DNA from 4 places in the Variovorax pasteuri genome. Region 4 is predicted to be linked to each of the others. Evidence: predicted binding sites of a transcription regulator. Region 4 holds the regulator's gene; each other region holds the start of a gene.
What was found. The regulator sigma-54, encoded in region 4, starts transcription at its own class of promoters, with help from an activator protein. The targets are predictions, from matches to a motif close to TGGCANGNAANCTGCTTT.
Positions count from the first base shown of each region.

Region 1: ACSFBM_RS27220 (ammonium transporter) is a predicted target of sigma-54. The motif match lies at 2,728-2,745, and genes of this name have one in related genera.
Region 2: ACSFBM_RS11020 (ammonium transporter) is a predicted target of sigma-54. The motif match lies at 5,676-5,693, and genes of this name have one in related genera.
Region 3: ACSFBM_RS19215 (transglutaminase family protein) is a predicted target of sigma-54. The motif match lies at 6,615-6,632, and genes of this name have one in related genera.

Region 1 covers NZ_JBPJZS010000009.1:117,622-125,328, forward strand. Annotated here, with positions in the region: gene ACSFBM_RS27210 (tripartite tricarboxylate transporter permease) at 6-1,517, shown strand; gene ACSFBM_RS27215 (TSUP family transporter) at 1,607-2,365, opposite strand; gene ACSFBM_RS27220 (ammonium transporter) at 2,783-4,018, shown strand; gene ACSFBM_RS27225 (hypothetical protein) at 4,037-4,339, shown strand; gene ACSFBM_RS27230 (thiamine pyrophosphate-binding protein) at 4,373-6,046, opposite strand; gene ACSFBM_RS27235 (pyridoxal phosphate-dependent aminotransferase) at 6,354-7,574, opposite strand; gene ACSFBM_RS27240 (amino acid ABC transporter substrate-binding protein) at 7,571-7,707, opposite strand, start outside.
Region 2 covers NZ_JBPJZS010000002.1:831,809-839,515, forward strand. Annotated here, with positions in the region: gene ACSFBM_RS10990 (hypothetical protein) at 1-209, opposite strand, end outside; gene ACSFBM_RS10995 (GSU2403 family nucleotidyltransferase fold protein) at 445-1,410, shown strand; gene ACSFBM_RS11000 (rRNA large subunit pseudouridine synthase E) at 1,407-1,970, shown strand; gene ACSFBM_RS11005 (peptidoglycan DD-metalloendopeptidase family protein) at 2,004-2,912, shown strand; gene ACSFBM_RS11010 (DoxX family protein) at 2,973-3,374, opposite strand; gene ACSFBM_RS11015 (M14 family metallopeptidase) at 3,388-4,323, opposite strand; gene ACSFBM_RS11020 (ammonium transporter) at 4,404-5,606, opposite strand; gene ACSFBM_RS11025 (LytTR family DNA-binding domain-containing protein) at 5,757-6,704, opposite strand; gene ACSFBM_RS11030 (acyltransferase family protein) at 6,861-7,707, shown strand, end outside.
Region 3 covers NZ_JBPJZS010000005.1:36,231-43,937, reverse strand. Annotated here, with positions in the region: gene ACSFBM_RS19225 (basic amino acid ABC transporter substrate-binding protein) at 1-11, opposite strand, end outside; gene ACSFBM_RS19220 (circularly permuted type 2 ATP-grasp protein) at 134-2,908, opposite strand; gene ACSFBM_RS19215 (transglutaminase family protein) at 2,972-6,541, opposite strand; partial or broken gene ACSFBM_RS19210 (ComEC/Rec2 family competence protein) at 6,712-7,524, shown strand.
Region 4 covers NZ_JBPJZS010000014.1:52,166-59,872, forward strand. Annotated here, with positions in the region: gene ACSFBM_RS31710 (LysE family translocator) at 1-435, shown strand, start outside; gene ACSFBM_RS31715 (phospholipase D family protein) at 454-2,067, opposite strand; gene rpoN (RNA polymerase factor sigma-54) at 2,078-3,691, opposite strand; gene lptB (LPS export ABC transporter ATP-binding protein) at 3,709-4,503, opposite strand; gene lptA (lipopolysaccharide transport periplasmic protein LptA) at 4,500-5,210, opposite strand; gene ACSFBM_RS31735 (thiol:disulfide interchange protein DsbA/DsbL) at 5,354-6,001, opposite strand; gene ACSFBM_RS31740 (SPOR domain-containing protein) at 6,155-6,901, opposite strand; gene argS (arginine--tRNA ligase) at 6,910-7,707, opposite strand, start outside.

The DNA.
Region 1 (7,707 bases), on a different contig from region 4:
GCACCATGGACCTGATCCACAACCTTTCCATCGGTTTCGGCGTTGCCTTCACCTTCACCAACCTGCTGTATTGCCTGCTGGGCTGCATTCTGGGCACGCTGATCGGCGTGCTGCCCGGCATCGGGCCGGTCGCGACCATCGCGATGCTGCTGCCTGCTACCTATGCGCTGCCGCCCGTGTCGGCGCTCATCATGCTGGCCGGCATCTATTACGGCGCGCAGTACGGCGGCTCCACGACGGCCATTCTGGTGAACCTGCCCGGGGAGTCGTCCTCGGTGGTCACCTGCATCGACGGCTACCAGATGGCAAGGCAGGGCCGCGCGGGCCCCGCGCTGGCCGCGGCCGGCCTGGGCTCGTTCTTCGCGGGCTGCGTGGGCACGCTGATCCTGGCGGCCTTCGCACCGCCGCTGACCGAGCTGGCCTTCAAGTTCGGCCCGGCCGAGTACTTCTCGCTGATGACGCTGGGCCTGATCGGCGCGGTGGTGCTGGCGTCGGGTTCGCTGATCAAGGCGGTGGCCATGATCGTGCTGGGCCTGCTGCTGGGCATCGTGGGCACCGACGTCAACTCGGGCGTGGCGCGCTACAGCTTCGACATTCCTGAACTGACCGACGGCATCGGCTTCGTGGTGATCGCCATGGGCGTGTTCGGCTACGGCGAAATCATCGGCAACCTCTCGCAGCCCGACGACGAGCGCGAGGTGTTCACGCACAAGGTGAAGGGCCTGTGGCCCACCAAGGAAGACTTCAAGCGCATGACGCCCGCGGTGCTGCGCGGCACGGCGCTGGGTTCGGCCCTGGGCATCCTGCCCGGCGGCGGCGCGCTGCTGGCCTCGTTCGCCTCGTATGCCCTGGAGAAGAAGATCAAGATGCGCCCTGGCGAAGTCCCGTTCGGCAAGGGCAACATCCGCGGCGTGGCGTCGCCCGAGTCGGCCAACAACGCCGGCGCGCAGACTTCCTTCATTCCGCTGCTCACGCTGGGCATTCCGCCCAACGCGGTGATGGCGCTGATGGTGGGCGCCATGACGATCCACAACATCCAGCCCGGCCCGCAGGTGATGACCAGCAACCCCGAGCTGTTCTGGGGCCTGATCGCCTCGATGTGGATCGGCAACGCGATGCTGATCATCCTGAACCTGCCGCTGATCGGCATGTGGATCAAGCTGCTGACGGTGCCCTACAAGTTCCTGTTCCCGGCGATCGTGCTGTTCTGCGCCATCGGCGTGTACTCGACCAACAACAACACCTTCGATGTGTGGATGGTGGCGGCCTTCGGCTTCATCGGCTACCTGTTCATCAAGCTCAGGACGGAACCCGCACCGCTGCTGCTGGGCTTCATCCTCGGGCCGATGATGGAAGAGAACCTGCGGCGCGCCCTGCTGCTGTCGCGTGGTGCATGGAGCGTGTTCGTCACGCGGCCGCTGTCGGCGGGGCTGCTGGTGGCCGCGGTGATGCTGCTGGGCATCGTGCTGCTGCCGGCGATCAAGGCGAAGCGCGAGGAAGCCTTCGTCGAAGAATAGGCCCGCCACCGGGGCAACACCTGAGGCCCGGCAAAGCCGGTTCCTCGGTGTTTCTGGAAGAAGCCCCTGGCTTGGCGCCTGGGGCTTTTTCATTTCAGGAACGCGTCGTACGCCGTCTTCAGGATCAGCGCGCTCACCACCACGATGAACACCCCCCGCACGAACCCCGCACCGTGCTTGAGCGCCACGCGCGTGCCCAGCAGGCTGCCGGCGACGTTGGCCACCGCCATCACCAGCCCGTAGTGCCACCACACGTGGCCCTTGGCCGCCAGCAGGATCAGCGCGGCGCCGTTGGTCAGGGTGTTGATGATCTTGGCGGAGGCCGAGGCGTTGAGGAAGTCGTAGCCCATCCAGCGCACGAACAGGAACACCAGGAAGCTGCCCGCGCCCGGCCCGAAGAACCCGTCGTAGAACCCGATCGACAGGCCGATGGTGCAGGCCGCCAGCGTTTCGGCGCGGCCGGTGAAACGCGGCGCGTGCAGCCGGCCCATGTCCTTGCGCGCCAGCGTGTACAGAAGCACGCCCAGCAGGATGACAGGCAGCGCCCGGCGCAGGAAGTCGCCGGGAAACATCGTGACACCCCAGGCGCCCAGCATCGCGCCGGCGAAGCCGAGCAATGCGGCCGGCCAGAGGGCCCCCCAGCGCATCTGCACCCGCTGGCTGAACTGGGCCGCCGCGGCGGCCGTGCCCCAAATGGACGCGCTTTTGTTGGTGCCCAGCAGGGTCGCCGGTGGTGCGCTCGGAAACACGGCGAACAGCGCCGGCACCAGGACCAGCCCGCCTCCGCCCACGATCGAATCGACAAAACCCGCAAGCAGCGAGGCACCCGTGACCACCAGCATTTCCATGGCGGCGATTGTCTCACCCGGAATGCTATTAAAAAAGTAGCGTCACACGCAGGTATGACAAGCGTATGGGGTGCATTCAGCTTGAGAAAAAAGGCCGGGCCGCGCCCTTCGAACAGGCAAAAAAAAGACGCCGACCAGCGGCGTCTTTCAAGTTCGAAACAGGCATCTCGTACGGAGCCTTTGAAGATTTTTCTTGTTGATCGGGAAGTTGTCTCCTCGGACCCTCGGCAGTACGAGCAGGGCCCGTTCGCGAGTGGGCAGACTTTAGAGCGTGCACCGCGTCAGTGCATTAGGAATTACCCGCTTTGACTTACGTCTGAAACACGATTTGCGAACCAAAGTGTGTCGAGGAGTTAACAAGGTGGCACGACTTGTGCACGTAAGGCAACAGTCCACAACTCGAAGAAGACAACGGCCATGGCCTTGGCAACGCACGCCTCCATCAACGCGGCAGACACCGCCTGGATGATGACTTCGACCGCACTGGTGCTGCTGATGACGCTGCCCGGCATCGCGCTCTTCTACGCAGGCATGGTGCGCCGCAAGAACGTGCTGGCCACCATGGCGGCCGTGGTGGCGATTGCCGCGGTGGTCTCGCTGACCTGGTTCGCGCTGGGCTACTCGCTGGCCTTCACGCCCGGCTGGCCCTGGCTGGGCGGGCTCGGGCGGTGGGGCTTCTCGGGCTTCGAGTACCTGAAGGAAGCGGGCCAGGTGGCGGTGAGCCATGTCGCGCCCAACGTGCCCGAGTCGGTCTACGCGATGTTCCAGCTGACCTTCGCGATCATCACCACCGCCCTGGTGCTGGGCGCCTTCGTCGAACGCATGCGCTTCTCGGCCATCCTGTGGTTCGCGCTGCTGTGGAGCGTGCTGGTGTACGCGCCGGTGGCGCACTGGGTGTGGGAGCCGGGCGGCTGGCTCGCGCAGATGGGCGCGCTCGACTTCGCCGGCGGCTCGGTGGTTCACGTCAACGCGGGCATCGCGGGGCTGGTCTGCGCCTATGCGCTGGGCCCGCGCAAAGGCTACGGACGCGAGGCCTTCGAGCCCTACAGCCTGGCGATGACCATGATGGGCGCCGGCCTGCTGTGGGTCGGCTGGTTCGGCTTCAATGCAGGTTCAGCCGTGGCAGCCGACGGGCGCGCGGGCCTGGCGATGCTGGTGACGCACATCGCGGCGGCGGCCGGCGCCATGAGCTGGATGATCGGCGAGTGGATCGTGCGGCGCAGCCCCTCGCTGCTGGGCCTGTGCTCGGGCCTGGTGGCCGGGCTGGTGGCGATCACGCCGGCGGCCGGTTTCGTCACGCCGCTGGCGGCGCTGGCCATCGGCGCCATCGCGGGGCTGGCGTGCTACTGGGGCGCCACCGGGCTGAAGCACCTGCTGGGGGCGGACGACTCGCTGGACGTGTTCGGCGTGCACGGCATCGGTGGCATCGTGGGTGCGCTGCTCACGGGCGTGTTCGCCGATGCGCGCATTTCGGGCGTCACGGGCAACGTGCTGACGCAGGCCATCGCGGTGGGGAGCGTGGCCATCTACAGCGCGACGGGGACGGCGGTGGTGCTTTGGCTGGTGCATGTGCTGGTGGGCTTGCGCGTCGACGCCGACAGCGAGCTGCTGGGCCTCGATCTTGCACAGCACAAGGAACACCTGGGGAGTTGATCCACCGTCGGAGGAACCATGCCATCCATGTCCGAAAGCGAACGCATCGCCCTCGCCGCCCGCCTTCATGTGGCGCTGCGGCGAAAGCACGGGCGCGTGACCGACACCGAGTGGATGGCAACCAACGCGGAGTACGCCGCCGAGATCGTGCGCATGACGCGCGTGCACGCCGCCGAAACCAAGGACGAGGAGCTCGACCAGCTGGCCACGCGGCTGGAGCAGGCGATGGAGCCGCTGGCACGCGCTGCCCGCCTGGCGGCGCGGCAACCCGACGGGCAGCCGCCGACGCCGCCGCCGCGGTACGTGGGCGGGTTGCGCTGAACGAACCGCGCCCCCCGATGCCGATTCCCGAACTCAGCCCGCAGCCAACGCCGCCTTGCGAATCGACTGCAGCGTGCTCCCCGGCGTGATGGCCTCCGGGTCCAGCAGGCAATGCAGGATCGCCGGCTTGCCGCTGGCTCGCGCGCGGGCCAGTGCGGGGCCGAACTCTTCGGTGTTCGTCACGCGCTCGCCGTGGCCGCCGAACACCTCGGCATAGCCGCGGAAGTCGGGGTTCTTCAACTGCGTGGCGCTGATGCGGCCGGGATAGTGCTTTTCCTGGTGCATGCGGATGGTGCCGTACATGGCGTTGTCCAGCAGCACCACGAGGATCGGCAGGCCGTACTGCACGGCGGTGGCGAACTCCTGGCCGTGCATCATGAAATCGCCATCGCCGGCAAACACCACCACCTCGCGCTGCGGCCACAGGCGCTTGGCGCCGACACCGGCCGGCAGGCCGTAGCCCATCGAGCCGCTGGTGGGCGCCAGCTGGCTGGCGAACGCGCGGAACGGCCAGAAGCGGTGCACCCAGGTGGCGAAGTTGCCCGCACCGTTGCAGAAGATGGTGTCGGCCGGCAGCACCTCGCGCAGGTGCTGCATGACCTCGCCCATCTGCAGCGGACCCGGAATGCGGATGGGCGCCGGGTCGCTCCAGCGCAGGAAGTCTTCGCGCGCGATCTTGGTCTCGGCCTGCCACGCGGGTGTGGATGCGGGGCGCAGCGCGGTCACCGCTTCGGCAAAAGCCTGCGGCGTGGCGTGGATGCCCTGCGCCGGGCGGTAGAGCTTGCCGAGTTCGTCCGCATCGGCGTGCACGTGCACCAATGCCTGCTTCGGCTGCGGAATCGCCAGCAGCTCGTAGCCCTGCGACGGCACTTCCGACAGGCGGCCACCGACCAGCAGCACCAGGTCGGCATGGCGGATGCGCTCCAGCATGCGCGGGTTGGCGCCCAGGCCCAGGTCGCCCGCATAGCAAGGGTGCTCGGCGGACATCAGCATCTGGCGGCGGAACGAGCAGTACACGGGCAGCGAGAACGCCGTCGCGAAATCCGCGAACTGCAGCGCGGCCTTTTCGGACCAGCGGCTGCCGCCCAGGATGACGACCGGGCGCTGCGCCTGCGCCAGGCGCTGCTGCAGCTCGGCGACCTGCGACGCACCGGGATGGGTTTCGGTCACCGCGTAAGGCTGCGCGTCGGCCACCGTCGCGGCCTCGGTCAGCATGTCTTCCGGCAGCGCGATCACCACCGGGCCGGGCCGGCCCGAGGTGGCGACATGGAAGGCGCGCGACACCAGTTCGGGCACGCGCGCCGGATCGTCGATCTGCACGACCCACTTGGCCATGGTGCCGAACACGGCGCTGTAGTCGAGTTCCTGGAAGGCCTCACGGCCCAGTGCCTCGCGCGCGACCTGGCCCACGAAGAGCAGCAGCGGCGTCGAGTCCTGGTGCGCGATGTGCACGCCGGCCGCCGCGTTGGTGGCGCCCGGGCCGCGCGTGACGAAGCAGATGCCGGGCTTGCCCGTGAGCTTGCCCTGCGCCTCGGCCATCATGGCCGCGCCGCCTTCCTGGCGGCACACGGTCACGTCGATCGATGCGTCATGCAGCGCGTCGAGCACGGCAAGAAAGCTTTCGCCGGGCACGCAGAAGAGTTGCTGCACGCCATGGGTGATGAGCTGGTCGACCAGGATCTGGCCGCCGGTGCGGGGTGAGGTCATGCTTGTTCCAAAGGGCTGAAGGTATGGGGTGTTGCTCCTTCCCCCTCTGGGGGAAGGCTGGGATGGGGGCAAGCGGCGTTGGTCAGGCCGACAGCAACTGACATGCCGCAAGCCCCCACCCCTACCCTCCCCCAGCGGGGGAGGGAGAAATGCGGGCTCGACGAAACGAAGACGCAGGGTATTGCTCCTTCCCCCTTTGGGGGAAGGCTGGGATGGGGGCAAGCGGCGCTGGATGAGCCGACAGCAACTGACATGCCGCGAGCCCCCACCCCTGCCCTCCCCCAGCGGGGGAGGGAGAAAGTCAAAGTCATTCGAGGGCTTCGCACGCGGCCACGATGCGCTTGCACGCCTCTTCCAGCTGCGACATCGCCGTCGCATACGAAATCCGGAAATACGGCGCCAGCCCGAACACGCTGCCTGGCACCACCGCCACCTCGAAGTCCTGCAGCAGGTAGCCGCAGAAGTCGCTGTCGCTCTGCAGCAAGGTGCCGCCGGGTGTGCGCTTGCCGAGCACGCCCGCGCAACTCGCGAAGGTATAGAACGCGCCTTCGGGCACGCGGCAGTGCAGGCCGGGCGCGCGGTTCAGCGCGGCGACCACGAAGTCGCGGCGCGCCTGGAAGTCGGCGCAGCGCTCGGCCACGATGCCCTGCGGCCCGGTCAGCGCCTCGATGGCCGCGGCCTGGCTGATGGACGACGGGCACGAGGTCGTCTGGCTCTGCACCACGGCCATGGCCGCGATGAGCGCGCGCGGCCCCGCGCCGTAGCCCACGCGCCAGCCGGTCATGGCGTAGGCCTTCGACACGCCGTTGACGGTCAGCGTGCGTTCGCGCAGCCGCGGCTCGACCGCCACCGGCGTCGCAAAGGCGAGCCCGTCGTAGAGGATGTGTTCGTAGATGTCGTCCGCCAGCACCCACACCTGCGGATGCCGCAGCAGCACCTCGCACAGCGGCTTGAGCTGCGCCGCGCTGTAGGCCGCGCCGCTCGGGTTCGACGGCGAGTTGAGGAACAGCCAGCGTGTGCGCGGCGTGATGGCCGCGTCGAGTTGCGCCGCATCGAGCCGGAAGCCGTCGGCTTCGGAGCAGGCCACCACCACCGGCACGCCGCCGCAGATCCGCACGATGTCCGCGTACGAGGTCCAGTACGGCGCGGGCAGGATCACCTCGTCGCCCGGGTCCAGGCTGGCCATCAGCGCGTTGAAGATGACCTGCTTGGCGCCCGCGCTCACGCTGATCTCGTCGGGCGCGAAGTCCAGCGCGTTGTCACGCCTGAACTTCAGCTGCACCGCGGCCTTCATCGCCGGGCTGCCGTCGAGCACCGTGTAGCGCGTCTCGCCGCGTTCGATGGCGCGCACCGCGGCGTCGCGCACGTTCGGCGGCGTGTCGAAATCGGGCTCGCCCGCACCCAGCACGATCACCGGCCGGCCCGCGCGCTTGAGCGCGTTGGCGTGGTCGGTGATGCGCAGGATTTCCGAGACGCCGATGGCGCGCACGCGCTGCGCCGGCAGGAAAGCAACGGTGTCCAGGTTCACTTGGCGTAGGCCTCCAGCGGCTTGTCGTTGGGCTCGGCCATCAGCTGCTTGAGCGCCGGGCTCATGGGCAGGTTCAGGCTGGTGTTCTTCGGCGGAATGGCGGCCACGAACCACTTGGTGTAGATCTTCTCGA
Region 2 (7,707 bases), on a different contig from region 4:
GCCGAGCGGCCCTGCGGCCCGACCTTCAGGTTGATCGTGTAGACGCCGTCGCGCGGCGTGGAGCCGCTGTCCACGGCGATGCTGCCTGCGGGCACCCGCAGTTCGCGCGCGGCCGCTGCCACGCAGTTCTTGACGCTCGCCTCGGGCGCGCCGCCCACGCGAACGGAGGTGCTGTTGCAGGCGGCGAGCAGGAGCGCTACGCTTGCCATGCTTGTGAGTTGAATGAGGCTTCGCATCGTCATTGGGGCTCCTGTTAGCTCTTGGCTGGACATTAGGGCGCGTGCGCCGGACCGCGTGGTGCAGGACAGCCGCTCTCGCCCATGTGGCCCGCCGCCGCCTCTTGCGATGCAACAACGTGTCGCTTCAAATCAAGAACCTTAAATCATTGATTTAATTCGATTTTCCGTATAAATTTGAATTTATAAAATTCATACGGAAAAACCAATGGATCTCCAAGACATCGGTGACGACGCTCGCCGCCAGTACATCGACGCCAGAGCCACTTTCGAAGCCCTTGAAGCAGCCGAAGCCCAAGCCGCTGGAGTGCGCGGCGGCATGTACTGGAAGGCCGTCAACGGTGTCGACTACCTCATTCGCACCAGCACCCGCAACGCACAAAAAAGCCTGGGGGCCCGCAGCCCTGAAACCGAAGCCATCCACAACAACTTCGTCCGAAGGAAGGAAGAAGCGGAGAGCAGGGTCAAGGACCTGGGCGAGGCAGTGACGCGCCACCAGCGCATGAACCGGGCCTTGTTCGTCGGGCGCGCTCCGACCATCGTCGTCGACATCCTCGACATGCTGAAGCGCGCCGACATCTCGGAGCACTTCACCGTGGTGGGCACCCACGCGCTCTACGCCTACGAAACGGCAGCGGGCGTGCGCCTGCAAAGCGCAGCGGTGGCCACGCGCGATGGCGATCTGCTCTGGGACACGCGCAAGCGCTTCCGGCTGGCCACACAGCTCAAGCGGCTGGACTCCTCCATGCTGGCTCTGCTGCGCAAGGTCGACAAGACTTTTTCGCTGATCGACGATCAACGCTACACGGCCGTCAACAGCAAAGGCTTCGAGGTGGACATCCTGCGACGCGAGGTGCAAGAGAAAGACCCCCACCCTGCGCAGTTGAGTGATGCCGAAGACGACTTCTGGGTCGTGCAGGCCTGCAACGCGGAACAGTTGGTGAGCGCACCACGTTTCTCCGCTGTGGTGGTCGGGGCCACAGGACACATGGCGCGGATGAACACCGTGCATCCACTGGCCTTCGCGCGCTTCAAGCGGTGGCTGGCGCATCGTCCCGATCGCGACCCGCTCAAGTCAGGGCGTGACACCTTGCAGGCGGACACCGTCGAGCAACTGGTGCGAGACTATCTGCCGCAGTTGGCCGATGCGCCACGCGACGCCACCCGCCCATGAATTTGCCGACCTCTTCTTCCCGCCTGATCCGCTTCAACAAACCCTATGGCGTCCTCAGCCAGTTCACGCCCGAGGGCCGCTGGCGCGGCCTGAAGGACTTCATCGACCTGCCGGGCGTCTACGTCGCGGGCCGGCTCGACGCCGACAGCGAAGGCCTGCTGCTGCTCACCGACGACGGCAAGCTGCAGGCGCGCATTTCCGATCCGCGCTTCAAGATGGAGAAGACCTACTGGGTGCAGGTGGAAGGCGTGCCGACCGAAGAGGCCCTTGCGGCCTTGCGCAGCGGCGTGCAGCTCAACGACGGGCCCACGCGCCCGGCCAGGGCGCGCCTGCTCGACCCACCGCCCGAGGTGTGGGACCGCGAGCCCCCCATCCGCGAGCGCAAGAGCATTCCCACCGCGTGGCTGGAGCTGGCGATCAGCGAAGGCCGCAACCGCCAGGTGCGGCGCATGACGGCCGCCGTCGGACTGCCGACGCTGCGCCTGATTCGCGCCGCCATAGGGCCTTACACGCTCGACGGACTGGCACCTGGAACCTGGCTCGAACAGCGCGACAGCTGAGCCATTGCACAAACCATCACCCGAATCTTTTCCATGCACACAATCCTTCCTTTCTCCGGCCTCCCTTCTGCCGTGCTGAACCGCCGCAGCGCCGTGCTCGGCGCCATCGGCCTGCTCGCGCTGCCGGCGATGCACGCCGACGCTGCAACCTCGGCCAAGACAAAGAAGCCGCGCGCGCCCGATGTGTGGCCGCACGCATCCCAGGTGCCGGGCGGCGTTGCCCGCCTCTCGCTCGGCCCCGCTGCCACGCGCCCCAAGGCCTTCGCCGGCGACGTGCCGTTGCTGGTGCTCGGCGACCCGATCGAATGGACCGCGCTGGTCGGCATTCCGCTGGCGGCCGAACCTGGCGAGGCGAGCATCACGGTGCGTGCCGAAGGCAAGCCCGAACGCCGGGTTGGCTACACCGTCGCCCCGAAGCAGTACCGCGAACAGCGCCTGACGGTGGCGCCGCGCACGGTCGACCTGTCGCCCGAGGACGAGGCCCGCTACGTGAAGGAGCGCGACCACCTCACCGGCGTGATGGCCACACTCACCGACCTGCGCCCCGACGCCGCGCTGCAGATGCGCGTGCCGGTGCCGGGCCGCCGCTCAAGCTCGTTCGGGCTGCGCCGCGTGTTCAACGGGCAGTCGCGCAATCCGCACAGCGGCATGGACATCGCCGCGGGCACGGGCACGCCGGTGCTGGCGCCGCTACCGGGGAAGGTGATCGACACGGGCGACTACTTCTTCAACGGCGGCACGGTGTGGATGGACCACGGCGGCGGGCTGCTGACGATGTACTGCCACCTGAGCCGGGTGGACGTGAAGGTCGGCGACGTACTGAAGACCGGGCAGGCGCTGGCCGCGGTGGGCGCGACCGGGCGGGTGACGGGACCGCATCTGCATTGGGGTGTGATGCTGAACCGGGCGATGGTGGATCCGGCGTTGTTCGTTGCGGGTTGAGCAACGACTCGCACTGCCAACACGCCGACTACAGCAACGCGGCCACGCCGCGGCACCCGCTCATCTATTGAGCGCCTGCGGCCGCGCCGTGCTCCAGGCAATCAACGCCAGCAACGCCACCTGCACCGGCAACCGCACCACCAGCGCCCAATGAGGCACGCTCGCAAACAGCTCCGGCCTCTGCAGCATGTAGAAATGCGCCGGCGTCACCGCAAGGGTGAGCAGGAACAGCCCGACGCCCGCAGCCCGCCGCGTCGGCCGCCACAGCAACCCGGCCGCACCCAGCAGCTCGAACACCCCGCTCACCAGCACGGCCGCGCGCGGCCACGGGATGTATGGGGGCACGATGCGCATCTCGGTCTCGGTCAGCGCGAAGTGCGCCACGCCGCCGATGGCGAACCACAGGAAGACGAACGCAAGCCCCGCCACGCGCCAGCGGCTCATGGCGGGCATCGGGTTCATCGAGCGGCCGGCATTACAGCGGCTTGGTGAGGTACACCGCCTCGCGCCCGACGATCGTGCGCTGCGCCGGCATGAAGATGGTGCAGTCGTCGCACAGCGCGCGAATTTCTTCCGCGCCGTTGGTCGCGATCAGCTCGCCCTTGGCGAAGGTCTCGAAGCCGATCAGCGGGCGCACGAAGGCAAAGTCTTCCGACTTGATGACGTAGGTCTGCAGCAGCTCGAAGCGCCGTTGCGGCTCGGGCGCCGGGTTGGCCGGGTTCTGGTCGACGAGGCCGAAGTACGCAAGAAAGTCGTAGGTGACGGCGGTCGCCAGTTCAGACGCCGAGCGCAGGAAGTGCTGGCCGCACTCGACCACCATGGCCACGCCCTCGCCGTCCGGGCCGCCGTGGCTGCCGTACTGGATCAGCGGGGTGCCCGATCCCAGGCCGTCGGGCATCACGAGGTGCACCGACGGGCGGCCGATGGCCAGCGCAACCTTGGCGTTGCGCTCGAAGGCCGGGTACACCCAGAACGGCACCACCGGCTGGCTGGTCGAGTGGATGTCCAGGATGTGGTCGGCCGCGTCCACCACCGGGCGCAGGATGCGCGCGCGGCGCAGCTCGGGGCTGTCTTCCGTGCCGTCGAGCCACTCGGGCGACCAGATGCGGTTGAGGTTGTGCACGATCTGGCGGCTGTCGTAGGGCGACTCTTCCTTGAACGACTCGTAGGCGTCGATGTTGGCGAAGGCCACGGTGAGCGTGCCGATCTTGGGGCGCACGTTGTTGTCGAGCAGGTGCGTGGCGGCCGTCATGCCGCAGATCTCGTTGCCGTGCGTGAGCGCGTTGATCAGCACGTGCGGGCCGGGCTTGCCGGACTCGAAGCGGTGCACGTAGTCGATGCCGACGTTGCCCTTGCGGTAGGCGGAGAGGTCGCGGGGGAGGACTTCGAGGGCGGGGGGAGATTGGGTCATGAGGCTGTGGGGAGTGGACGAAGCAGCAGGCAAGTTTGCTACAGATAGCCGTTTCGCGCCTCGCACGCCGCCAGGGCCCATTACCAGTTCACCTCGCGCTCCGGCGTCGCCGAAATGTGGTGGATCGACAGGTCCGCCCCGTCGAATTCCTCTTCCTGCGTGAGCCGCAGCCCCACCGCCTTCTTCAGCGCGCCGTACACCGCCCAGCCCGCCAGTCCCGCCCACGCCACCCCCATCACCGTGCCGATGAGCTGTGCCCACAGGTTCACCCCGCCGATGCCGCCCAGCGCCTGCGTGCCGAAGATGCCCGCCGCAATGCCGCCCCAGGTGCCGCACAGGCCGTGCAGCGGCCACACGCCGAGCACGTCGTCGATCTTCCATTTGTTCTGCACCAGCGTGAACATGCTGACGAAGATGGCGCCGGCCACGCCGCCCACCACCAGCGCGCCCAGCGGGTGCATCAGGTCGGAGCCCGCGCACACGGCCACCAGACCCGCGAGCGGGCCGTTGTAGACGAAGCCCGGGTCGTTCTTGCCCATGGCCAGGGCCACCAGCGTGCCGCCGACCATCGCCATCAGCGAGTTGACGGCCACCAGCCCCGAGATCTTGTCGATGCTCTGCGCGCTCATCACGTTGAAGCCGAACCAGCCCACGCACAGCACCCACGCGCCCAGCGCCAGGAACGGAATGTTCGACGGCGGATGCGCGCTGAGCGAGCCGTCGCCGCGGTAGCGGTTGCGGCGCGCGCCCAGCAGCAGCACGGCCGGCAGCGCGAGCCAGCCGCCCACGGCGTGCACGACCACGGAACCGGCGAAGTCATGGAACTCGTGCCCCGTGAGCGAGGCGATCCAGCCCTGGATGCCGAAGTGCCGGTTCCAGGCGATGCCCTCGTACAACGGATAGACGAAGCCGACGATCACGGCCGTGGCGATGAGCTGCGGCCAGAACTTGGCGCGCTCGGCAATGCCGCCCGAGATGATGGCCGGGATGGCCGCCGCGAAGGTGAGCAGGAAGAAGAACTTCACCAGCTCGTAGCCGCTTCTTGCCGCCAGTTCGGTGGCACTCACGAAGAAATGCGTGCCGTAGGCCACGCCATAGCCCACCAGGAAGTACACGATGGTCGACACCGAGAAGTCGACCAGGATCTTCACCAGCGCATTGACCTGGTTCTTCTTGCGCACGGTGCCCAGTTCGAGAAAGGCAAAACCGGCGTGCATGGCCAACACCATGATGGCGCCGAGAAGAATGAACAGCGCGTCAGCGCCCTGTTTGAGTGCGTCCATGGAAGCTTCTTGCAGTTTTTGGTTTGAATTGGTGCGCCGCACCCGAATCACGCGGAGCGGCGGCCAAACCAAGCAAAAATGGTGCCTGATGGCTCTTTGATGGTGCGAAATGAACCAAACAAGGGCCTTCCGGGCCCTTCGCGCACCGGATCAGCTCGCGCCAGCGCGCAGCGCTTCGCGGTAGCGGCGGCTGCAGGGCACGGTGGTGCCGTCGTGCATGTGCAGCCGGGCGTCGCCGCCGTCCAGCGGCTCGATTTCCTTGATGCGGCCCAGGTTGACCGCATGGCTGCGGTGCACGCGCACGAAGGTGGCGGGGTCGAGCTGGGCCAGGAAGTCGGTGAGCGTGGCGCGCAGCAGGTAGTCGTGGCCGTTCACATGCAGGCCGACGTAGTTGCCTTCGGCCTGCAGCCAGTCGATGTCGGTGGCGGCAATGAGGAATTCGCGGCGCAGCTTGCGCACCAGGAAGCGCTCGGGCCGGGCGGGCGGCGGCGATGGCGCGGGCGCTTCCGGCACGGCGGGCTCGACGCCCTCCGGTTCCGACTGCACGTGATGCGGCGCCGGCACACTGGACGCGCCCTCCTCCGGCGCATCGAGCACCCGCGCCTCCCCCTGCAGCCGCAGCAGGAACAGCCGGTACGCCCAGATGCCGAAGACGATGCTGGCGTACGCGCGCACGTCCTTCAGGTACTCGTAGCCCCACTGCGCGGTCCAGCCGGCAAAGTCGTAGTGCGCGCCGGCCAGGGCGTAGACCAGCGCCCGCAGCCCGAACATGCCCGCCACGTGGGCCAGGCTGAACGCCACGCTGGCCGCCGCATGCAACACCAGAAAGCGCGCCAGATGGCCGCGCACCAGCGGCGACAGCCGGCGCTCGATGAAGACCAGCGCAGGCACCAGCAGCAACAGCATCAGGTGGCTGGACACCTCCCAGGCGATGACCTCCCAGTTGGCGGCCGGCACGGCGCGGGTGCGCATGTCGACGATGGCCACCATCGTGCCGAACACGGCCTGCAACCCCATGAGCACGATCCAGAACGCCACCTCCACGGGACGGCGGATCGGCTCGTAGCGTTCGTACAGGTTCTTGCGTGGATCGCCCATGGGCTGGAATTCTCGCGAAAAGGGGCCCGGGGGCGGCCGGATTTCGTCCCTCCGGGCCACCGCTCGTCACAAAGCGGGGGCGGTCCGTCCCACAGGCGCGCCGCGCGGCGTCCATGGGCCGGAGCATCGCGGCTTCTTTGCTTCGAGGAGCCTGCGATGAGCACCACCACCGCCCCGGACGCCCGCCGTCACGACATCGACGCCCTGCGCGCCATGGCCTTCCTGTTCGTCATCCTGTATCACGTGGGCATGTACTACGTGGCCGGCTGGCACTGGCACCTGAAGAGCCCGCATGCCGCCGAATGGCTGCAATGGCCGATGGTGGCGCTCAACCTCTGGCGCATGGACCTGGTGTTCCTGGTCTCGGGCGTCTCGCTCGGCTTCCTGAGCCGGGGCCAGGGCACCTGGGCGCTGCTGCGCAGCCGGGGCGTGCGGCTGATGCTGCCGCTGGCCTTCGGCATGGCAGTGATCGTGCCGTACCAGGCCTATGCCCAGGGCGTGGCCAACGGGCTGGTGGCGCCGGGCTTCGGCGCCTTCCTGCTGCGCTACCTGCCGATGACCGCGCCCTGGCCCAGGCAGGCCTTCGACGGCGCGGAATTCGGCATCACATGGAACCACCTCTGGTACCTGCCTTACCTGTTCGCGTACACGGCGCTGGTCGCGCTGACGCTGCCGCTGTGGCGTTGCGCCGCCGGGCAATGGCTGCGCCGCGCGTTCAACGGGCTGCGCGGCTGGAGGCTGCTGTTGCTGCCGGTGGTGCCGTTGCTTGTCTTCACGATGCTGCTGGCCGCGCGCTTTCCGGGCACCCACAACTTCGTGCGCGACTTTCATTTGCACAGCATCTACTTCACGCTGTTTCTCTACGGCTACTGGATGGGCGTGGACACGGGGGTATGGAAGGAACTGGAGAGGGTGCGCCGCGTGTCGCTGGCGCTGGCCGTGGCGGTGATCGCCGTGTTCATCGCAATGCGCGCCGGCGCGAAGGGTCCGGTGACGGGCCCGG
Region 3 (7,707 bases), on a different contig from region 4:
GTGCAGCGCATGCGCGTCTCCTTGAATTTATCGTGGAACGCCGCGGAACCGGCTTTGCCGGGCCGCAGGCGTTGCCCCCGGCGAGGGGCGGTGCGAAGCGACACGAAGTGCGCGAAGCATGGGGAGTGCCCGTTCAAGCGCCTACGGAGCGCAGCGATTCCGAAGTCAGCGTGAAGTAGCGTGTGCCGATGGCGTCCGACACATGGTAGGCGGCACTCTCGCAGTTGGCGAGCAGCTCCAGAAGCGCCGGGTGGTTCGCGTCGGGTCCGGCGGCGCAGAGGTGCTCCAGCGTCCAGCTTGCCGGGTCGGGCAGTTCGTAGGACAGCGCGGTGAGCTTGCCCGGCGCGCTGCCGGCCAGCCGCGCGATGCGCCCGCGCAGTGTCTGCGTGACCCAGGCGAGCGAGCGCGGGTTCTCGGCGTCGAGCACCAGCAGGTCGACCATGGTGGCGACGTCGCGGCGCTGCTGGTAGCGCGCATGGAAGGTGATGGTGCTGTCGAACAGCGCCACCATGGCTTCGAAGCCGCTCACCTCGTGCACGGCGCCGTTCTCGAAACCGGCCTCCAGCGCGTTCGACAGGAAGCCCAGTCGCTCGATGTGGCGCCCGATGGACAGCAGCCGCCAGGCGTCGTCGCGCGTCATGCGGTCGGTCTGCGCGCCGGTCATCGCGGCCAGCGCGGTGCTGGCGGATTCGAGCGCGCGCAGCGCGGCGCTGGTGGCAAAGCTGCCTTCGCCGGCCTGCTCGGCGGCGCGGCGCAAAAATTCGGTCTCGGCGCGAACGATCTGGTTCCAGTTGTCCTGCGAAAGGCGCTCGCGCACGGCGGCGGCCGCCTCGCGGATGCAGCGCAGGCTGTAGCCAACGCTGCCGCCATGCGCCACGTCGCCCAGCTCGGCCACGAGCGCGCGTTCGAACACGCGGCGCGACTTGGGCGCGCTCGGCGCCTCGGCCGGCACCAGCGCGTTGCGCAGCGCCATGCGGTGCAGCCATTCGAGCAGCGGGCGCGAGGACTGGTCTTCGCCGCCCAGCAGGTTGAGCGTGAGGCGTGCCAGGCGCACCGCGTTCTCGGCGCGCTCGGTGTAGCGGCCGAGCCAGAACATGTTTTCCGCCGCGCGGCTGGTGACGGGCGCGCGGTGCCGCGCGAGCGAGGCCGGCGTGGCGTGCGGCTGCAGCAGGGTGGTGCGGTCGACTTCGCCATGCGTTTGCACCCACACGTCGGCACTGCTGCCGCCGCGCTGCATGGAGGCGATCTGCGCGTCGGGCCCCGCGAGCCGGGCGAGGCCGCCGGGCAGCACGCGCCACGACTGCGCACCATCGCTCACCGCGAACACGCGCAGCAGCATCGCACGCGGCGCGATGTGGCCCGGGCCCATGTCGTTGGCCCAGGTGGGCATCTGCGACAGCGGCAGGTAGCCCTGCACGGTGTGCACGTCGCCCTCGCGCACGATGCGCCCGGCCCATTCGTCGAGCTCGCGTCGGCCGAGCTGGCTGCCGAGCACGGCGTCGAAGCTGGCGCGGCCTTCGAAGCCGGGGTAGGTGGGCTTGATGGCGCAGTCGCCGAGCTGCGGCAGCACGGCCTCGAGCGCGGCGCGCTCGCCGCACCACCAGGTGGGCAGCGCGGGCAGCTTGAGCTTTTCACCGATCAGGCGGCGCGCCAGCCCGGGCAGGAAGCCCAGCAGGGCCGGCGATTCGAGGAAGGCCGAGCCGGGCATGTTGGCCACCAGCACGTTGCCGGCGCGAATGGCCTGCAGCAGGCCGGGCACGCCGAGAGTGGAGTCGGGGCGCAGCTCCAGCGGATCGAGGTACTGGTCGTCGAGTCGCTTGATGAGGCCGTGCACCGGGCGCAGGCCCTGCAGGGTCTTCAGGTACAGCCGCTGGTCGCGCACGGTGAGGTCGTTGCCCTCGACCAGCGTGATGCCCAGGTAGCGTGCCAGGTAGGCGTGCTCGAAGTAGGTTTCGTTGTACGGGCCGGGCGTGAGCAGCGCGATGTGCGGCGGCACGCCGGCCGGGCACATGCGCTGCAGCCCTTCCATCATGGCGCTGTAGGTGGCCGCCAGGCGCTGCACGTGCAGCGCCTCGAAGGCCTGCGGAAACTGCCGCGTGATGGCCAGGCGGTTCTCGAGCAGGTAGCCCAGGCCCGACGGCGCCTGCGTGCGCTGCGACACCACCCACCAGTTGCCGTCGGGACCGCGCGCCAGGTCGAAGGCCGTGATATGCAGCCAGGTGTCGCCGGGCGGCTTCACGCCGTGCAGCGCGCGCAGGTAGCCGGGGTGGCCGCTCACCAGTGCCGGCGGAATGAGCCCTTCGGCCAGCAGCTGCTGCGGGCCGTAGACGTCGGCCATCACGCGGTCGAGCACACGCACGCGCTGGAGCACGCCGGCCTCGATCTGGCTCCAGCTCTCGGGCGAGACGATCAGCGGGAACAGGTCGAGCGACCAGGGCCGCTGCGGGCCGTTGGCGTCGGCGTAGACGTTGTAGGTGACGCCGTTGTCGCGGATCTGGCGCTCGAGGCTGACGGCGCGCCGTGGCAGGTCGTTGAAGCCGCCCGGGCCCAGTTGCTCGAAGAAGGCATTCCAGGCGGGCGTGAGCGGCGGTTGTTCGCCGGACGGGCCTTGTGACTGAGACTGGGACTGCGACTGGGATTGCGACGACTGCGTTTGAGACTGCGATTGCGACAGGGGCAGCGGCGCGGCCGGCATGACCGGGCGTTCCGCCGCGGCGTCGTACAGCAGCGGGGCGGCGGCAGGAGCGGGCGCCGCTCCGGGCGCCGGCCGCGCGGGCACGGCCGGCGTGGCCTTGCCGCGCAGTTCGTCGAAGTGGCCGGGCAGCGCGGCCGGGGCGAGCGCCGACGCCAGGGCCGCTGGAAAGTCCAGTGCCTGGGCGTCGAACAGGGATTCGTTCAAAGGTTCCACAGGAGGGGGATTGTCACACCGCCGTCACGGGGTGTCCGTGGCGGCCGTGTGCGGAATGTCCCCTTATCGCCGCAGATCCAGCGTGAACGGGAATTCGCGGCTGCCCGGCAACTCGATGGTTGCCGGCGGGGTGCGCATGAGTCCGGGCGTATGGCCGGTGCGCGTGAAGCGCGAATGGCGGCGGCTTTCGGCCTCGTAGGCGTTCACCGGGAAGGTGTCGTAGTTGCGTCCGCCCGGATGGGCCACGAAGTACTGGCAGCCTCCCAGAGAGCGCTTCATCCAGGTGTCGACCAGGTCGAAGGTCAGCGGTGCATGGGCCGGAATGCTGGGGTGCAAGGCCGAAGGCGGGTTCCAGGCCTTGTAGCGCACGCCGGCCACGAACTCGCCCGTGACGCCGGTGGGCTGCAGCGGCAGCACCTTGCCGTTGACGGTGATGACGTGGCGGCTTTCGTTCAGGCCGGTCACGCGCACCTCGATGCGTTCGAGCGACGAATCGACATAGCGCACCGTGCCGCCCGCCGAACCCTCCTCGCCCATCACGTGCCACGGCTCCAGCGCGTTGCGCAGCGACAGCTCCACGCCCATGGCCTGCATCTGGCCCACCAGCGGGAAGCGGAACTCGAAGTGCGGCGCGAACCAGTCGGGATCGAACGCAAAACCGGCCTGGCGCATTTCGCTGATGACGTCGTCGAAGTCCATCTTCACGAAGGTCGGCAGCAGGAAGCGGTCGTGCAGCTCGGTGCCCCAGCGGGTGACGGGTGCCTTGTAGGGCTCGTCCCAGAAACGGGCGACCAGCGCGCGGATCAGCAGCTGCTGCGCGATGCTCATGCGCGCATGCGGCGGCATTTCGAAGGCGCGCAGTTCCAACAGGCCCAGGCGGCCGGTGCTGGAGTCGGGCGAGTAGAGCTTGTCGATGCAGAACTCGCTGCGGTGCGTGTTGCCCGACACGTCGATCAGGATATTGCGCAGCGTGCGGTCCACCAGCCACGCGGGCATGTTGGCGCCGTAGATCTCGCGGTTCTTGGCGATTTCCTGCAGGGCGATTTCGAGCTCGTAGACCTGGTCGTTGCGCGCCTCGTCCACGCGCGGCGCCTGGCTGGTCGGGCCGATGAACATGCCCGAGAACAAATAGCTCAGCGAGGGGTGGTTGTGCCAGTACAGCAGCAGGCTGGCCAGCAGTTCGGGCCGGCGCAGGAACGGGCTGTCGGCGGGCGTGGCGCCGCCCATCACGAAGTGGTTGCCGCCGCCGGTGCCGGTGTGGCGCCCGTCGGTCATGAACTTCTCGGCCGACAGGCGGGTTTCGAACGCGGCGTTGTAGAGGAACTCGGTGTGCGCGACCAGTTCCTTCCAGTTGTGGGCCGGGTGGATGTTGACCTCGATCACGCCCGGGTCGGGCGTGACGGCCAGCATCTTCAGGCGCGGGTCGCGCGGCGGCGGATAGCCTTCCATCACGATGCGCACGCCCAGGTCGCGCGCGGTGGCTTCCACGGCCGCGACCAGGTCGAGGTAGTCCTCCAGGCGCGCCAGAGGCGGCATGAAGACGTAGAGCACACCCGAGGCGCTGCCCTTCTTCTCGGCCGACGGGCCGTTGGCGCGGCGCGGGTCGCGCACTTCGACGCACAGCGCGGTGCGCGTGACCCAGTGGGCGGATTCGCCGCGCAGCGGCTGGCGCGTGGCGGCATTGCCGGTGTCTTCGGCGTCTTCGGCAGCGGCTGCGGGTCCAGTGCCTGCGGGCCCTGTACCTGCGGACGCGGAGGCAGTCGCGGCGGTTGTTGCTGCTGCGGCGGCGCTTCCGGCGCCCTGCATGCGCAGTGCGGCGGGCACCACCGGCGGCGTGCCGAAGGCGTACGGGACGGCGCCGCGGTCTCCTTGGGGTGCCGCCGTCGAAGTCTCGGCATAGCGCGCGCGGTAGTCGGTGGCGCTGGGCAGCACGCCGCGCGGCGCGGTCGGGTCGCGTTCGATCAGGTAGGGGTAGTCGCCCTTGCTGGCCCACGGCTGCGAGTCCAGCGGCAGGCGGTAGCCCATGGGCGAGTCGCCCGGAATCAGGTACAGCCGGTCGTCGCGCAGGAACCAGGGGCCGGTCTTCCAGCCCGGGCCGGCGAGCGCGGGCGCGTCGCCATCGGCGTTGCCTGGCTCGATAGGCAGCATGTAGCCGATCACCGCGTCGAGCTTCTGCGTGAACACGCGGCGCAGGCGCACGCGTTCGAGTTCGTCGTCGAGCTTCGATTCGAAGGGGTCGACGTTCACCGGCAGGCGGCGTTCGCGCCAGAGGTAGTAGTAGGTGTCTTCGTAGCCGGGCTGGATGTAGCGCTCGGTCAGGCCGAGCTTGTGCGACAGCACGGTGGTGAAGCGGCGCGCGTCTTCGCTGGTGTAGTGCGTGGGAAAGCGTTCGTCGGCGAACAGCTCGGAGTCGTGCCACAGCGTCTGGCCGTCGGCGCGCCAGAAGATCGACAGCGCCCATCGGGGCAACTGCTCGCCGGGGTACCACTTGCCCTGGCCGAAATGCAGGAAGCCGCCGCTGCCGTATTCGGCGCGCAGCTTCTGCACGAGTTCGGTGGCGTAGCCGCGCTTCGTGGGGCCGAGGGCGTCGGTGTTCCACTCGGGCGCGTCGCGGTCGCTGGTGGCCACGTAGGTGGGTTCGCCGCCCATGGTGAGGCGCACGTCGCCGGCCTTCAGGCGCGCATCGACTGCGTCGCCCAGGGCCAGCACTTCGGACCATTGTTCTTCGGTGTAGGGCTTGGTGACGCGCGGCGATTCGTAGATGCGCGTGACCTTCATCTCGTGGCCGAACTCGACCTCGGACTCGTCGACCCCGCCCTCGATGGGCGCGGCGCTCGAGGGCGACGGCGTGCAGGCCAGCGGAATGTGGCCTTCACCGGCCATCAGGCCCGAGGTGGCGTCCAGGCCGATCCAGCCGGCGCCCGGCAGGAACACCTCGCACCAGGCGTGCAGGTCGGTGAAGTCGACCGTGGTGCCGCTCGGGCCGTCGAGCGACTTCACGTCGGGCGTGAGCTGGATCAGGTAGCCCGAGACGAAGCGCGCGGCCAGGCCCATGTGGCGCAGCAGCTGCACCAGCAGCCAGCCCGAGTCGCGGCACGAGCCGCTGCCGCTGGCGAGCGTTTCTTCCGGCGTCTGCACGCCGGGCTCCATGCGAATCAGGTAGTTGACGTCCTGCTGCACCTGCTGGTTGATGCCCACCAGGAAGTCGATGGTGCGCTGTTCCTTGCGGTCGACCTTGTCGAGGTAGGCCTCCAGCAGCGGTGTGACCGGGTCGGCCACGAGGTAGGGCGCGAGCTCTTCGGCCTGCGAGGCCGTGTACTTGAACGGGAAGTTCTCGGCCTGCGGCTCGAGGAAGAAATCGAAGGGGTTGTAGACCGCCATCTCGACCACGAGGTCGACGGTGACCTTGAATTCGCGCGTTTTCTCGGGGAACACGAGCCTCGCCTGGTAGTTGGCGAACGGGTCCTGCATCCAGTTGACGAAGTGCTCGGCGGGTTCGACCCGCAGCGAGTACGAGATCACGTTGCTGCGGCAATGCGGCGCGGGACGCAGGCGCACGACCTGCGGGCCCAACTGCACCAGGCGGTCGTATTTGTAGTGAGTGACGTGGTGGAGAGCGGCGTGAATGGACATGCGTTTTTGTGTGCAGTACTGACAGATTGCATCGAAAAGATGTCTCTGGTGAGACGCATACTAGCCCAGATGCCAAGCAATTAACGCGCCATTGAGCGTGACCTGGGGAGGGTTTGCATCATGGGGATGGGGGGCTCGAGTTGACGTCGTTTCGCACGGCTGGCGGTGCCGTGGGCGGCGTTGCGGGCGGCGCAGGCACCTTCGCTGCACTGGGCGGCTCGCTGCTTGGCGCGGCCTTGCAGCTGCAGCAGTCGACGCTGTGGCCGGCATGGCTCTATGCCGCATTGCTGCTGGCTGCCGTGGCTGGCCTCGCGTGGCGGCGCCTGCCGGCGAGATCGCTCGTGACGATCGCGCTCGTGTGCGGCGCCATGGCCGGCGCGGGCCTCGCGGGGTGGCGCGCCGTGGCCTATGCGCAGGGCGCGTTGCCTCCCGGGCTCGAAGGGCGCGACCTGCAGGTGACCGGCGTCGTCGCGGAAATGCCTCAACGCAACGAGGCCGGCGTGCGATTCCGTCTGGACGTCGAATCCGCGCGCTGGGCCGGTCTCACCGAAAGCACGCCGCCGCTCGTGCCGGACCGCATCGCGCTCGGCTGGTATGCCGAAGACCTCGCCGATGCGCCGCATGCCGGCGAGCGCTGGCGCTTCACGGTGCGGCTCAAGGCGCCGCACGGCAACCGCAACCCCCATGGCTTCGACGGCGAGCTGTGGATGTGGGAGCAAGGTCTGCATGCCAGCGGCTATGTGCGCACCGGTGCGCGCGACGCCGCCCCAGCCCTGCTGTCGACCACATGGCTGCGCCCGGTCGAGCGCGCACGGGAGTCGGTGCGCGACGCCGTGTTCGCGCGGGTGCCCGACCGCGGCCAGGCGGGCGTGATCGCAGCCCTGGTCACCGGCGACCAGAGCGCCATCGACCGCGCGGGCTGGGACGTCTTTCGCGCGACGGGCGTGGCCCACCTGATGTCGATCTCGGGCCTTCACATCACTTATATGACGTTGAATCCGTTCTCGAAGTTACGCCCGAAACCGAATGAACCATAGAGGGACACAGTCTCAACGAAGCGATCCTTCATCGTCCTTGAATTCTGTATTTGCGTGGTCTATCTTGTGTTCATAACTTGGTGGGTCCTCCCCGCGATCGAGTTGCGTCTGAGGCCATCAGGTGTTCAG
Region 4 (7,707 bases):
AAGGGCTTCGGCGGCGCCTACCTGGTGTACCTGGGCGTGCGCATCTGGCGCGGCGCGCGGCAGCCGCTGGCCATGGCGGCGGCGGTGCCCCCGGGGGTTACCTCGCCGGGCGCGCAGGGTAGTGGCGCACACCCCTTGCGCACCTTCCTTGTCGGCCTGGCCACCCAGGTCAGCAACCCGAAGACGGCGGTGGTCTACGCCAGCATTTTCGCGGCCTTCCTGCCGCGCGACGTGCCGCTGGTGCTGGCGCTGTCCGTGCCGGTGGTCATCTTCTGCATCGAGACCGGGTGGTACACCATCGTCGCGCTGGCCCTTTCTTCGGCGGCGCCGCGCTCGGCCTACCTGCGCTACAAGGCCTGGATCGACCGCGCCGCGGGCGGCGTGATGGGGCTGCTGGGCCTGCGGCTCGTGTGGTCGGCCGTCAGCGGCAAGTGACGCGCGGCAACCGCACCGCTAGAGCAGGCTCTCCGGCGTGAGCGGCGCCAGGATCTCGAGCATCGTGCGGTCCCAGAAGCCCGAGTCAGGCTCCTCGGTCAGCACGGTGAGCTTGCCGGCGTCGTCGCTGGTCCACTCGATGCGCGACTCGTTGCTGCCCTCGGCAAAGCGCAGCCGGTAGGCGCCCTGCTGCTTGAGCACGTCGAGCAGCTTGAGCATCTGCTGCGCCATTTCGGAGCTGTGGATGATCAGCCCGATCTCGGTGTTGGCCGACTCGGAGCGCGGGTCGAAATTCATCGAGCCGACGAACAGCGTGCGCCGGTCGATCACCGCCGACTTGGCGTGCAGCCGCCCCACCGAAGTGCCGAACAGCCCGAGCCGCACGCTGCGGCGGGTGCGGCTGGAACTCAGCTCGTACAGGTCGGCGCCCAGCTTGAGCATGTCGGGCCGGTAGCGGCGGTAGGCGGTGTGCACCAGCGGCTCGTCGGTGGCGGCCAGCGAGTTGGTGACCACGCTGATCTTCACGTTGCGCCTGCGAATCTCGCGCATCACCTCCAGCCCGGTGGCGCCGGGAATCAGGTACGGCGAGACGATGGTCACCTCGGAGCGCGCACGGCGCATCTGCTCGACCACGTTGTAGCGCACGCTGTCGACGTCCAGCAGCGGCACGCCGCCGTAGGAAGCCGTCTTGCCGATCACGCGGTCGGGCGAATCGGCGTAGGCCTCGGCCAGGGTCCAGATCAGGTTGAGCTTGCCGGTGTTCAGGTCGTCCGCCATCGGGCTGTAGCCGAGCAGGTCGTTGGGCGCGGGCAGCGGCGGGGGTGGCGTGGTGTCGGGGCCGGTGGCGGCCTCGAAGCGGCGCTGCAGTTCGTCGCGCGGCACATCGGTGCGCACCACGGAGCCGATGGGCCGCACGTAGACGCTGTTCCAGTACTGGTCGAACAGGCTGCCCAGCCGCGGTATGAGCGCGCCGGTGACGAAGGTGTCGAGGTCGAGAAAGTTCTCGCCCGCGGTGCGCCGGAAGTACTGGTTGCCGATGTTGCGCCCGCCCGCCACCGCCATCGCGCCGTCGGCGATGAACAGCTTGTTGTGCATGCGGCGGTTCACGCGGCTGAAGTCGAACAGCGAGGCGGTGAAGCGCTTCAGGATGCTGCCGCGCCCGGCCGGGAACGGGTTGAACAGGCGCAGCTCGACGTTGGGCGTGGCGGCGAAGGCCAGCAGCAGCTCGTCCTCGCCCGAGGTGTAGAGGTCGTCCATCAGCAGGCGCACCCGCACACCGCGCAGCGCGGCGTCGCGCAGGGTGCGCAACAGGTAGCGGCCGGTCTCGTCGTTCTCGATCTGGTAGTACTGCACGTCGAGCGTGCGCTGGGCGCGGCGCGCCAGCTGGATGCGGGTGTCGAAGGCGAAGTCGCCGCCGGGCATGAGGCGAAAGCCGCTCAGGTCAGGGTCGGGCTGGGCGGCCAGCGCGATCTTGCCCAGGGCGGTGTCGGCCGATACGGCCATGGCCTTGACGGCGGGGCGCGGCGCCTCGTCGGGCAAGGTGGCGCAGCCGGCGAACAGCAGCACGGCGGCCAGCAAGGCGAGGAACCCGAGCCCCCGGCGCAACATCGGATGCGGGCAACCAGGCCTCATGGTCGTCTTGCTACAGCGCCTTGCGCAGGTTGGCGGGCGCTATGCGCAGGGCCTCGCGGTACTTGGCCACGGTGCGGCGCGCGCACTCGATGCCCTGCTCTTTCAGCATCTCGGAAATCTGGCTGTCCGACAGCGGCTTCTTGATGCTTTCCGAGCTGACGAACTGCTTGATGAGCGCGCGCACCGCGGTGCTCGACGCATTGCCGCCGGTCTCGGTGCCCAGCGCCGAGCCGAAGAAGTACTTGAGCTCGACCGTGCCGAACGGCGTGGACATGTACTTGGCCGTGGTCACGCGCGAGATGGTCGACTCGTGCAGGCCCAGTTCGTCGGCAATCTCGCGCAGCACCAGCGGGCGCATCGCGAGCTCGCCGTGCACGAAGTAGCTCTTCTGGCGCTCGACGATGGCGTTGCTCACGCGCAGGATGGTGTCGAAGCGCTGCTGGATGTTCTTGATGAACCAGCGCGCCTCCTGCAGCCGCTGCGACAGCGCCTGGCTGCCCTCGCCCTTGTGCGCCTTGAGAGCGCCCGCGTAGATGTCGTGCACGCGCAGGCGCGGCATGACCTCCGGATTCAGCATGACGCGGAACTTGATGTTGGTGCCGCGGCCGGTCTTGGTGACGATCACGTCCGGCACCACGATGTTGCGCTCCACGTCCACGAAGCGCCGGCCCGGCTTGGGCTCCAGCCGCGCAATGATCTGCAGCGCCAGGCGCACCAGCTCTTCGCTGGTGCGGGTGAGCGTGGCCAGGCGCTTGAAGTCGCGACGCGCCAAGAGTTCCATCGACTGCTTGCACACGGCCATGGCGGTCTTGCGGACCAGCTGTTCCTGCTCGGTCTCGTCCGGGCGGGCCAGCGCGCGCAGCTGGATGCCCAGGCATTCGCCCAGGTCGCGCGCGCCCACGCCCACGGGCTCCAGGCTTTGCAGCAGGCCGAGCGCCACCTGGAAGTGGTGCACGAGGTCGTCGAACTGGTCGTTGTCGTCGCCGGCCAGGCCCGAGGCCAGCGCGGGCAGCGAGTCTTCGAGGTAGCCGTCGTCGTTGAGCGACTCGATCAGGAAGCGCAGCGCGGCGCTGTCGTTCTCGTTCAGGCGCAGGCTCAGCGCCTGGCGGTGCAGGAACGACTGCAGCGACTCCTGGCTGCGCGCGAGCTCGGTGGCGTCGGCGCGCTCGTCGTCGCCCAGGTTGTTCTGGCGCGCGGGGGCGTCGCTGCCCCACTCGCTGTCGTCGGGCGCGGCCATGTCGACGGTGCCGTCGCCTTCCCAGTCGGGCTCGCGCTCGGTGATTTCCGTGGCCGGGCCGTCGGAGTCGGCGGTGCTGGTCGTCGTCTCGGTGGAAGAAGTGGAGGTGCTGGTCGCAGGCGGGGCGAAGTCGCTTTCACCTTCGATGCCGTCGCCTCCATCGCCGCCGCCGTCATCGCGCGGGACCGGCGCATCGGCCGTGTCGAGCCCGAATTCCTCGCGCGCCGCTTCTTCCGCGGTGCGTTCGAGGAACGGGTTCTCGTCCAGCATCTGCTCGACCTCCTGGCTCAGTTCGAGCGTGGAGAGCTGCAGCAGCCGGATCGACTGTTGCAGCTGCGGCGTCAATGCCAGGTGCTGCGAGACGCGAAGGGACAGCCCTTGCTTCATGGAGAGCCCACCCGCCCTTACATCCGGAAGTGCTCGCCAAGATAGACGCGTCGTACCTCGGCGTTGTCGACGATCTCCGAAGGCGTGCCTTGTGCCAGCACATGCCCGTCGCTGATGATGAACGCGTGGTCGCAGATGCCCAGCGTCTCACGCACATTGTGGTCGGTGATGAGCACACCGATACCGCGTTCCTTCAGGAAACTGATGATCCGCTGGATCTCGATCACCGCGATCGGGTCGATGCCGGCAAAGGGCTCGTCCAGCAGGATGAAGCGCGGCTGGGTGGCCAGCGCGCGTGCAATCTCCACGCGGCGGCGCTCGCCGCCCGACAGCGCCAGCGCGGGCGAATCGCGCAGGTGGTCGACCCGCAGGTCGGACAACAGTTCGGACAGGCGCTCCTCGATGTGCTGGTTGGACAGCGGCGCCATCTTGCCGTTGGCGTCGGGCTCGCTCTGCAGCTCCAGCACGGCGCGCACGTTTTCCTCGACCGTGAGCTTGCGGAAGATCGAGGCTTCCTGCGGCAGGTAGCTCAGGCCCATGCGGGCGCGCCGGTGGATCGGCATGTGGGCGATGGGCTCGCCGTCGATGGTGATCTGGCCCGCGTCGGCACGCACCAGCCCCACGATCATGTAGAACGACGTGGTCTTGCCCGCGCCGTTGGGCCCGAGCAACCCGACCACTTCGCCCTTCTGCACGTCGAGCGAGACGTCCTTCACCACCGTGCGGCTGCCATAGCTCTTCTTCAGGCCGCGCGCCACCAGGCGGCTGCCCGGCGCGCCGTTGGCGTCGTGCGTTCCAGCGGTTTCGATCACTTGCGGGTTTCTCCGTCGTCGAGCGTGGTGCTCTGGCGCAGGCCCTTGCCGGGCGCCGGGGTGGGTGCCGGCGGCGCCTTCGCGCCGGCCGGGGCCGAGGCACCGGCGGCCGGTGCGGCCGCAGCCTTGGGGGTCAGGATGGTCTTCACGCGCCCGCCGGGGGTGGACGCGTTGACGGCGGTGTTCGCCGGCACGGTGGAACCGTTGACGGTGTAGGTGTCGTTGCTCTGGTCGTAGACGATCAGCGCGCCCTGGCTCTCGTCGTTCGGCGTGGCGCCCAGCAGGCGGCGCATGACGGCGTTGCGGATGAACTTGACGTTGTCGGCGCGGCTGTCGTACTCGATGACTTCGGACTCGCCCTCGATCCACTCGTCGGGCGCATTGCGCTTCTGCTTGTAGTAGGCGCGCTTGCCGGGCGCCGCCGTGACCACGCCGTACTGGTAGCCCTCGGCGTCCTGGCGCACGTCCATGCGCGCGCCGCGGATGATGATCGTGCCCTTCGTGACCAGCACGTTGCCGGTGAACACGCTGGTCTGCTTCAGGTCGTCGTAACGCATGGCGTCCGACTCGATGTTCATCGGCTTGGTGCGGTCGGCGGTTTCGGCCAGGGCGCCCGAGGCGAAGCCGGCCAGCAACAGCGCGGCGGCAGCCAGGCGGCCGATGCAACGGAGGAAGGAGGGAGTGGTGGGGTAAGAATGCAATGTCATAGAGGCACGAAACTTGCTCGGCATTGTATGCGGCTGATTGCGCCAGCCCCGCACGCACAGATGAAAAAGCCCGCCGAAGCGGGCCAGGTATCCCTTGCAAAAAGGGAGAAGGCAGCGGCAGGAAATGCGCGCAGCCCCGGGGGTCAGCCTTTTTTCGCTTCGCCGATCAGGTAGTTGACGACCTGCAGCACCTTGGTCATGTTACCGGCGGTCTCGCCATCCACATACCAGCGACCGGCCACGGCCATCGCCGGCACGCCCGCCACCTTGTAGGCGTCGGTCATCTGCGAAGCGCGCTTGGCCTTGCTGGCCACGCTGAACGAGGTGAAGGTTTCCTTGAACTTGGCGCCGTCCAGGCCATTGGCCGAAGCCCAGGCAATGATGTTGGCGTCGCCGTTCACGTTCTGGCGCTGGGCATGGATGGCATTGAATACCTTCGGCTGGAACTCGTCGACCTTGCCCATGGCTTCGAGCGCGTAGTACAGGCGCTGCTTGGCTTCGACGTCGTTGCCCACGAACGGCACGGGAATGCGGCGGAAGGCGACTTCCTTCGGCAGCGTCTTGACCCAGGCTTCGAGCGCCGGTTCGAAGTCGTTGCAATGCGGGCAGTTGTACGAGAAGAACTCGACCACTTCGATCTTGCCGGCCGGTGCGTCGACCGGTGCGCGCTTGTCGAGCACCAGGTACTCGGTGCCTGCCTTGGGCGCGCGCGCCTGGGCGTGGGCCGGGTTGGCGGCCAGGGACAGCAGCCCGAGCGAAGTGGCGGCCAGCGAAAAGTCACGACGTTTCATTGAAAGGGTTCTCCAGTTGGTACGGCAGACTGAGCCGGCGCGCGGCGGGGAGTTCCCGCGCAGCCGGTGCGCCCAGGCGCGATCGGGTCGATGAATGGTGGCGGCAAACGCCGCGGCGCGAAGCTTAAGGGCTATTCGTGTCGGAGGCCGGGGTCAGCGCTGCACGCGGACCAGCGCCGACTCCATGCCGCCGCCGTCGAGCCGGTCCTTCAGGCGGTCGGCGTCGTCCTTCTTGTTGAACGGGCCGGCGCGCACACGGTAGACGGTGCGGCCCGCCTGCTCACGCTCGGTGACCCGGGCCTCCACGCCCATCAGCGACAGCTTGGCGCGCTGCGCCTCGGCGTCGTCGGTGGTGCGGAAGGCGCCGGCCTGCACGAAGTACATGAACGGATCGGCGCCGGAGCTGCTGGCGGCGTTGCTGTTGGTGCTGCTGCTCGGGGCAGCAGACGCGGTGGTCACGCTGCCCGAGCGCGCGCGGGCGAGGTCGCCCAGCGGGTCGTTCGAAGCCGGCAGCGCGTTGGCCTCGGCCGGCACCGGCGCCGTGCGTGGCGGCTTGGGCGCCACCACCACGGGCACCGGCGGTGCGGTCGTGGGCGGCGGGGCGCCCGGTGCCACGGCGGCGGCCGGCTCGCCGGTGACCGGGTTGACCGGACCGGTGGCGACCGGCGCGGGCTTGGCTGCACCGGCCTTGCCAGCCAGCGGCGCATTCGGGTCCCAGTCGCGGTTCTTGCGGGCTTCGGCCTCGTCCTGTTCGGCGCCGCCCTTCTGCGTCTTGGTCACGAACGGGATCGGCACCTTGGTCACATAGACCGCGATGCCCAGCGCGACGCCAAGGCCGAGCACCAGCCCGATGATCAGGCCGATGACGATGTTGCCGCGTTGTCTGGTTGTCTTCTTCATGTTGAGGTTCACATCTTGCTCGGCGCACTGACGCCGAGAATCGCGAGGCCATTGTGCAGCACCTGCGCGGTCGCGGCGACAAGCGCCAGGCGGGCCAGTTTGACCTTTTCGTCGTCCACCAGGATGCGCTCGGCGTCGTAGTAGCTGTGGTAGCTGGCGGCCAGTTCGCGCAGGTAGAAGGTGACGTCGTGCGGGGCGAAATCCTTCGACGCCGCAGTGAGCATGGCCGGGTACTTGGCCAGCAGCAGCATCAGCGCCTGCGCGGCCGGGCTCTCGAGCGGCGACAGTTCGACATCCTTCAGCGTAGCGGCGTCTCCGCCCCAGCCGGCCAGCACCGAGCAGATGCGCGCATGCGCGTACTGCACGTAATAAACCGGGTTGTCGTTGTTTTTCGTCACCGCGAGGTCGACGTCGAAGGTGTATTCGGTGTCGGGCTTGCGGCTCAGGAGGAAGAAACGCACGGCATCGGTGCTGGTCCACTCGATCAGGTCGCGCAGCGTGACGTAGCTGCCGGCGCGCTTGCTGATCTTGACCTCTTCGCCGCCCTTCATCACGCGCACCATGGTGTGCAGCACGTAGTCGGGGTAGCCCTCGGGAATGCCTTCGCCCGCGGCCTGCAGCCCGGCGCGCACGCGCGCGATGGTGCCGTGGTGGTCGGTGCCCTGGATGTTGATGACCTTGTGGAAGCCGCGCTCCCACTTGGCGATGTGGTACGCGACGTCGGGCACGAAGTACGTGTACGTACCGTCCTGCTTCTTCATCACGCGGTCCTTGTCGTCGCCGTAGTCGGTCGACCTGAGCCACAG